DNA from 2 places in the Salipaludibacillus agaradhaerens genome. Region 1 is predicted to be linked to the other one. Evidence: predicted binding sites of a transcription regulator. Region 1 holds the regulator's gene; the other holds the start of a gene.
What was found. The regulator Rex, encoded in region 1, represses fermentation and respiration genes when NADH is low (regulators of the CRP and FNR family bind a similar motif). The targets are predictions, from matches to a motif close to TTGTGAAATATTTCACAA.
Positions count from the first base shown of each region.

Region 2: a site for Rex is predicted at 2,211-2,228, ahead of BK581_RS16685 (DUF1858 domain-containing protein). Genes of this name have one in related genera too.

Region 1 is NZ_KV917378.1:2,086,333-2,089,761, reverse strand. Features, by position in the region: gene BK581_RS09785 (ABC-F family ATP-binding cassette domain-containing protein) at 1-524, opposite strand, end outside; gene moaC (cyclic pyranopterin monophosphate synthase MoaC) at 669-1,148, shown strand; gene BK581_RS09775 (redox-sensing transcriptional repressor Rex) at 1,232-1,870, shown strand; gene BK581_RS09770 (MDR family MFS transporter) at 2,377-3,429, shown strand, end outside.
Region 2 is NZ_KV917378.1:3,646,910-3,650,338, reverse strand. Features, by position in the region: SAM riboswitch class I at 91-220, opposite strand; gene BK581_RS16690 (DUF438 domain-containing protein) at 586-1,818, opposite strand; gene BK581_RS16685 (DUF1858 domain-containing protein) at 1,811-2,065, opposite strand; gene ilvD (dihydroxy-acid dehydratase) at 3,200-3,429, opposite strand, start outside.

The DNA of each region.
Region 1 (3,429 bases):
TTACCGAGTGAAAGTCGGGTTTTTTGTCCCCCACTTAACGATGAGATGGACGTATTATAATCAAAATGGTTAAAACTTAATCCTGATAAAATACTTCGTGTATCAGCCTCGTATTGAAAGCCACCCTTATCTTTAAAGTCTTGCTGTAGCTGATCATATTCTTGAAGAATTTTAACATGATCTTTTTGAGATGGATCACTCATTTTCTCCTCAAGTGCTCGCAAAGATGCTTCCATTTTCCGAAGTGGCTCAAAAACGGTCATCATTTCGTCCCATATACTTCTTTCTGTATGAAGGCCGCTATTTTGCGCTAAGTAACCCATACTGACATCCTTAGGAATGACAATTTGCCCTGAGTCGTACGATAACTCACCGGTTAGAATTTTCAGAAGCGTTGATTTACCGGCCCCGTTTCTGCCTACAAGGGCGATACGCTCCCGACTTTTTATTTCTAATTTTACATCGGAGAGTATTTTCTCTGTACCGAATGACTTCGACAATTGTGTACATTGTAATAAAATCATCACTGTAACCTCACAATTCAATTTCCGTACCGTTCACAAGCTAAGTGTACATGAGAGAAAAGGTTTATCGCAAGACTTCCATGCTTTATTATGCAGATTGTGAAAAAATAGTGTACAATAGAAGTGGAAAAAAGGGGGATAAACATGGGAGACTTCACACACTTTAATGAACAAGGTCGGGCACGTATGGTTGATATTTCCGATAAACAGGAAACAGTTCGAACAGCAGTGGCCCAAACAAGTCTTTTTGTCACTAAAGAAATCTATGAAAATATCCAACAAGGGACGATGGCTAAAGGGGATGTTCTCAGTGTGGCGCAAGTTGCAGGGATTATGGCTGCTAAAAATACGTCTCAGTGGATTCCAATGTGTCATCCGTTAGCACTGTCAGGAGTCGATATTCGTTTTGATTGGGATGTGAATGCTGATACATACCAATTGAAAATTGAAGCGTCAGTTAAGACAAAAGGGAATACAGGAGTAGAAATGGAAGCGCTAACATCAGCTTCTGCGACCGCATTGACTATATATGATATGTGCAAAGCAGTGGATAAAGGGATGGTCATTGGTGAGACATTTCTCGTGGAGAAAACGGGTGGAAAAAATGGGGATTTTAAACGATAACATACTTAACTTAATGAATGCATTTTAATACTTAGTTGGTTAGCCAAGGTAGCTATTATATTTAAGAAGGAGGCGGAGCAGTTATGGATCTAGATCAAGCAAAAATTCCTCAGGCAACAGCAAAACGATTGCCATTGTACTATCGATTTTTAGAAGGCTTACAAGCGTCAGGTAAACACCGCGTCTCATCTTCAGAATTAAGTGAAGCGGTAAAGGTCGATTCAGCCACAATACGTAGGGATTTTTCCTATTTTGGTGCTCTCGGCAAAAAAGGCTACGGATATAACGTGAATTATCTATTATCTTTTTTCAGAAAAACGCTTGACCAAGATGAATTAACGAAGGTGACACTTGTTGGGGTTGGTAATTTAGGAACGGCTTTTTTAAATTATAATTTTAGCAAAAGCAATAATACAAAAATTGATATGGCATTTGATGTAGCAGCAGATAAGGTTGGGAAAGAAATAGGTGGTGTGCCCGTTTATCATCTGGATGAATTTAAAGAGCGTGTGGCGGAAAGCAGTGTGGAAGTGGTCATTTTGACTGTGCCATCTCAAGCGGCACAACCTATCGCTGATGACTTAGTAAAAGCAGGTATTAAAGGGATTTTGAATTTTACGCCTGCGAGACTGTCGGTTCCGTCTGACGTTCGTGTTCATCATATTGATCTGTCAGTGGAACTTCAATCCCTCATCTACTTTTTAAAGCACTATCCTTTATAGAGAAAGTTGATACTTAAAATATGAGCTGCATCGTGTTAAAAGCTGCCTTATAATAGGCAGCTTTTAACATTGTAGAGGAGAAAAGTGTTCATTAGAGAAGATATAGTACCTAGATGAGTGTTACACGACTGCGGGTAATTTGGACAGGTCATCCGTACCTGAATGACGCAAGGCTCGTAAGACAAAGAATGGATGACTGAACGCTGTAAAGAAGACTGTTGTTAAAATGAGTGAACGAACATCCAAGCGCAGGAATAATTAAAAGTCGTCAATGATTAACGAACCATCTACAGAAGACATGATTTTTGTAATAAAAAGGACTGTCACTGAAGATGAACCTATGGGAACGGGTCAGTCTATAGCGAAAAACCAATGTGATAAAACGTTTTTTGCAGCTGTATTTCGTTCAAATAGATATATATGCATTTTTAATTTTAATTAATGAAACTCATGGTATAGTAGAAATAGATTACTATTTCGTGAACCGAAAGAAGGCTGTCTTATTTATGGCAAAAATCTCGCAAAAATGGCTTGTGGTCATAACCGTTTTATTAGGTACTTTTACCATCATTTTAAATAATAGTATGTTAAATCCCGCAGTCCCTCATTTAATGACTGTGTTTGAGGCTGATGCGGTCGCTACTGGCTGGGTCATTACGATTTTTATGGTCACTATGGGGATGGTTATGCCGCTGACCGGTTTTTTAGGTGATAAATTTGGTAAGAAGCAACTTTATATGGCTGGGCTCGCAGTATTCTTACTTGGATCACTACTAGGTTCACTTTCTTGGAATTTACCCTCCTTAATTGCTTTTAGAGGTCTGCAAGGCATAGGTGGTGGCGTTATGATGCCGCTCTCTCTAGCCCTTATCTTTGAGGTATTTCCTCGTGATGAGAGAGGACTAGCCACAGGTGTTTGGGGAGTGGCCGCCATGATGGCCCCAACCATTGGTCCAACATTAGGCGGTGTCATTATTGAACTTGGATCATGGCCATGGCTGTTTTTATGTAATATTCCTACAGGTCTTTTAGGATTGATCTTTTCTTATATGTATCTTCAAAAGTCTGAAAAAATGTCAGGTATCCGTTTTGATAAATGGGGGTTCTTCACTGTAACGCTTGGTGTTGGCTCGATTTTACTAGCACTTGGGAGGGTATCTGAACTAGCGCATTTAACTGCTCCAGTGAATTTAGCTCTAGTCGTGTTAGGTGTTATTGCAATTTATTGCTTCGTGAAAATAGAAAATCGCACAGAGCAACCATTATTAGATTTATCTATTATGCGTGTGCCGGCATATGCGTATAGTGTGTGGATTGCGATGATTAGCTCAATCAGTTTATTCGGTGGTATATTTTTAATCCCCCTGCTTATTCAACACGTCTATGGCTATGGGGCGATAATGACAGGCGTGGTGTTTCTACCGGCTGCGCTCCTTACCGGGATATTTATGACAATTGGTGGAAAGCTCCTCGATCAGCACGGACCTGCTTTAGTTGTGACGCCGGGGCTTTGTATCGTGGCGATTGGAACAGCACTTCTCGGCTTTATTGATATGGAA
Region 2 (3,429 bases), 1.6 Mb from region 1:
TATTCCCGTGCTGTTATCAAAAAACCTCCCTTACAAAATGTAAGGGAGGTTGACGTTAATGTTAGCAGAGTAAGCTGCATTCACATGTCGTCCTTATCTCCCAAAGCATTCAGTAATGAATTCTTTGCAGGAATTAGCACCTTGTGAAAAAAAGATCTTACTTCTTCTCACTGGTTGCTGGGTTTCGTCGGGCCAGTCCCTCCACCTCTCTTGATAAGCAAAACGATGAGTCGTCCAACATGAGTCGGACGCTATTTATAATATTGAAGAAAGTCTATCACAAGCGTTTGTAATCTGTCAATTTTATTTTCTACTCTACCGTCTATTAATTATATAAAGCTAAACTTCAATCGGTGGGAGTTTGCCTTCATCCCCACTGATTGTCAGTTTAACTTATCGGACCTTTAGGGGTAGTTTATCCCCCACCTAAACTTTTCGACCTTCTTAAGTTTTGAGGGGGTTTTACTGCCCCTTAAGTGTGGGGTAAAAATAACATAAATCGGTTATACACAATAGTCAATCAAGAAGTCCGTTTCACCAATACTGTCGCAAAAAATCGTTATCTGAGAACGGCCCATCTATTAGTTATGACATTAACCTTTTTTCCCCACTGATTTCTTGAATGGGTTTAATGTTTTGCGTAAATTCTACTGTCCCTTTATAGTTTCCTTCTTTGTCTCTCACTGCAAAGTACCGTATTAACACAAATTTATCTTTGAACGGTATCCAAAAGTCTTCAACATCTTTTTTACCAGACTTAAAATCATCAAGTAATGCATTAACAATATGAGCACTTTGAGGAGGATGGCAATTTTGTACCGACCTTCCGATAATTGATTTTGTCCGGTGAAAGATGCGTTCTTTCCCATGTGAAAAATACCGGACCACATCATGCTCATCAATAAACGTGATATCTACTGGTAAATGATTCATCATAAATTCAAGCTGTTGAACTGACATGATCCCCGTTTCAAGCTGAACGACCCCATCCTTCATAAACCCTTCTGATTGCAGATCTTCTCTAGCTGGTTGCCACGGGGCTGGAGGGGTAATAAACGTATAGCCAATCACGTCACCTTCACGCTCAATCTTTAACCATTCATCCTCTGTTAATTTTTCCAGTGCCATTGGTAACAGAATATTCTCTTCTTTAAAAATCATCTCTGATACTTCACTAATAATATAATCAATCGCCTCTAACAGTTCGTCCGCTTCCCAAGAATCCGTTTCTAACTTTAGCTTGGCTGCTTTAATCGCATCTCTTATCCTGTCGTCTACTCCCCACATGACTTTTGTCGGTCCAAAGATACCGTACTTCTCTAAATAAGGGAACAGTAAATTCTCTTTTCTACTATAATGGTTATCAATTCCCAATAAGCGATTTAAATCGTCTAATAGAAGGTTTGACGTCTTCTCAGAAGGGTCCTTTGCAAACTTATCACGATGTAATGTTAACGTGAAATTAACGAGCCGATCAATTTCCTTATTCTCTTGAATAAATGTGTGAACAGGATGACCAGGTTTATGACCTAGCTTTTCTTCCTGATGGATCTCTTCTATTGAGCCTTTGAACACAGCAGTATGCACCGAGCAAAGTCGTTGCACTTCCCCTACTGAAATCCCCTCTTCCTCCATTAACGCCTGTTCCATTTGTGAAATTTCACTCACGCTAATGCTATCGATGGCCTGCTCAAACTTTTGTCTCACTGCTTCAACAGGTTTTCCTTCGTGAAGTTCTTTTATAATTTCCTTTAATAACTGTTGTCTCTCTGTTTGCTCGCCACTTGTTTTTTCCCGATTATTGATCATTTCACTCATTTTCTTTCCCTCCCTTCTGTGAATGCCCAGTCACTCTATAACCATAGCTTTCTATCTTTTGCACAACATCATTTAAATCTACGCCTCTCGCTCTGCATCCTTTCGGGATCGTCATGACTCTACCAGCAGACTGTAGCATGCCTGGTTTCGTAATATTCACAAAGCCAATTTCTTTCATCACTTCTATAAATTCAGGGTCATGATTACAAAGTTCATAGACTGTTTTATTTAGCGATATTTCTTTCATTACTCTCTCCCCTTTGATTTATAAGTAAATGCCCTTTTATCATTTAATAAAGTCACTACCTGACTCAGTTATCAATTAGTTGAGAATTACTTTCAATTAGATCGTACCATGTAGAAAAAAAATGGTTAGTGATCTACATCACCACAAGTGAAGAAAGTCACAAACATAAGCCGTCTATCATAAGTAGCCAGTTTGTAGCTAGAAGTACACCCTTATGAAAGATGAACTTACTTTGTCATGCCACGTTACATACAGGAAATAGCCTATATTTTAAGTTATGGAAAAAAGTCTGCATTAAAAAATCAGCGGACATCAACAGCCCGCTGATTTTTTATAAGATTTATGAAACATGATTAATTACGAAACATGGAAAAGCACTTTAATAATTTAACCTTATAAAACCAAATACTATTTCCAATTGTTTTATTAATTGAATTAATGTCATCATTCAAAATAAGAGGTCAATCTTCAAATAATGACTGTGACCTTCACTTCAGACGGACGCTTTCCCGAGGGCTTGTCTTCAGCTAACTTTTGCTCGGATTTACCGAGCAAAAGTGGATCTTCAGACTGCGCTTCATCCTCAGGGAGTCGCCGTCTTACGTTTCGATCATTTTTTCATCTGCAAATTTTTTAAAGTGAGGAAGAGTGAAAAATGACAAGGTATAGTTGGTTTCATACTTGTTTTTATGTGATTTTTAGCTAAATACCCTTAAATATTATTGCAATAAATTGTCATATGTATCGTATACACATAGTAAAAAATAACAGAGAAAGGATGTTGACATCTTGAAAAGAGATTCAATTTCGTCGGTTTTTCTCTAGGGATTAATATTTGCCATTAGCACAGTAATAGTGTCACTACGATCATTCTTATTTTTAAATTTTGAAATTATCACACTGATGACTGTACTTTTAAGTATATTAGCTTTTATATTCTCTTCTATGGCAGCTTTAATTATCAAGAAATTCAATTAGGTATTAAGAACCAAATTTACAAAGGAGTCGTTTGATGTAAGCAACAACAATGCCTTAAACTTATAATTCATGCACAATCGCTCATGAAACAGGTCCAAAATACAAAAAGCCTGTACCCTCAGCCAGTTAGCAGCTGATGGTACAGGCTTTCATAAGCTATTCTAAATCTGCGTCTGTTACGGCACCTTTCGCCGATGATGAGACGAGTTTAGCATATTTTGCTAATACACCATTCTTATATTTCAGTTCTGGCTTTTTCCATTCACTCTTACGTTTAGCTAGTTCTTCTTCAGTGACATGCATATTGATTTCCTGAGTGTCACTGTCAATCGTCACTTTATCACCGTTTTTCAATAGGCCGATCGGTCCTCCAGCTGCTGCTTCAG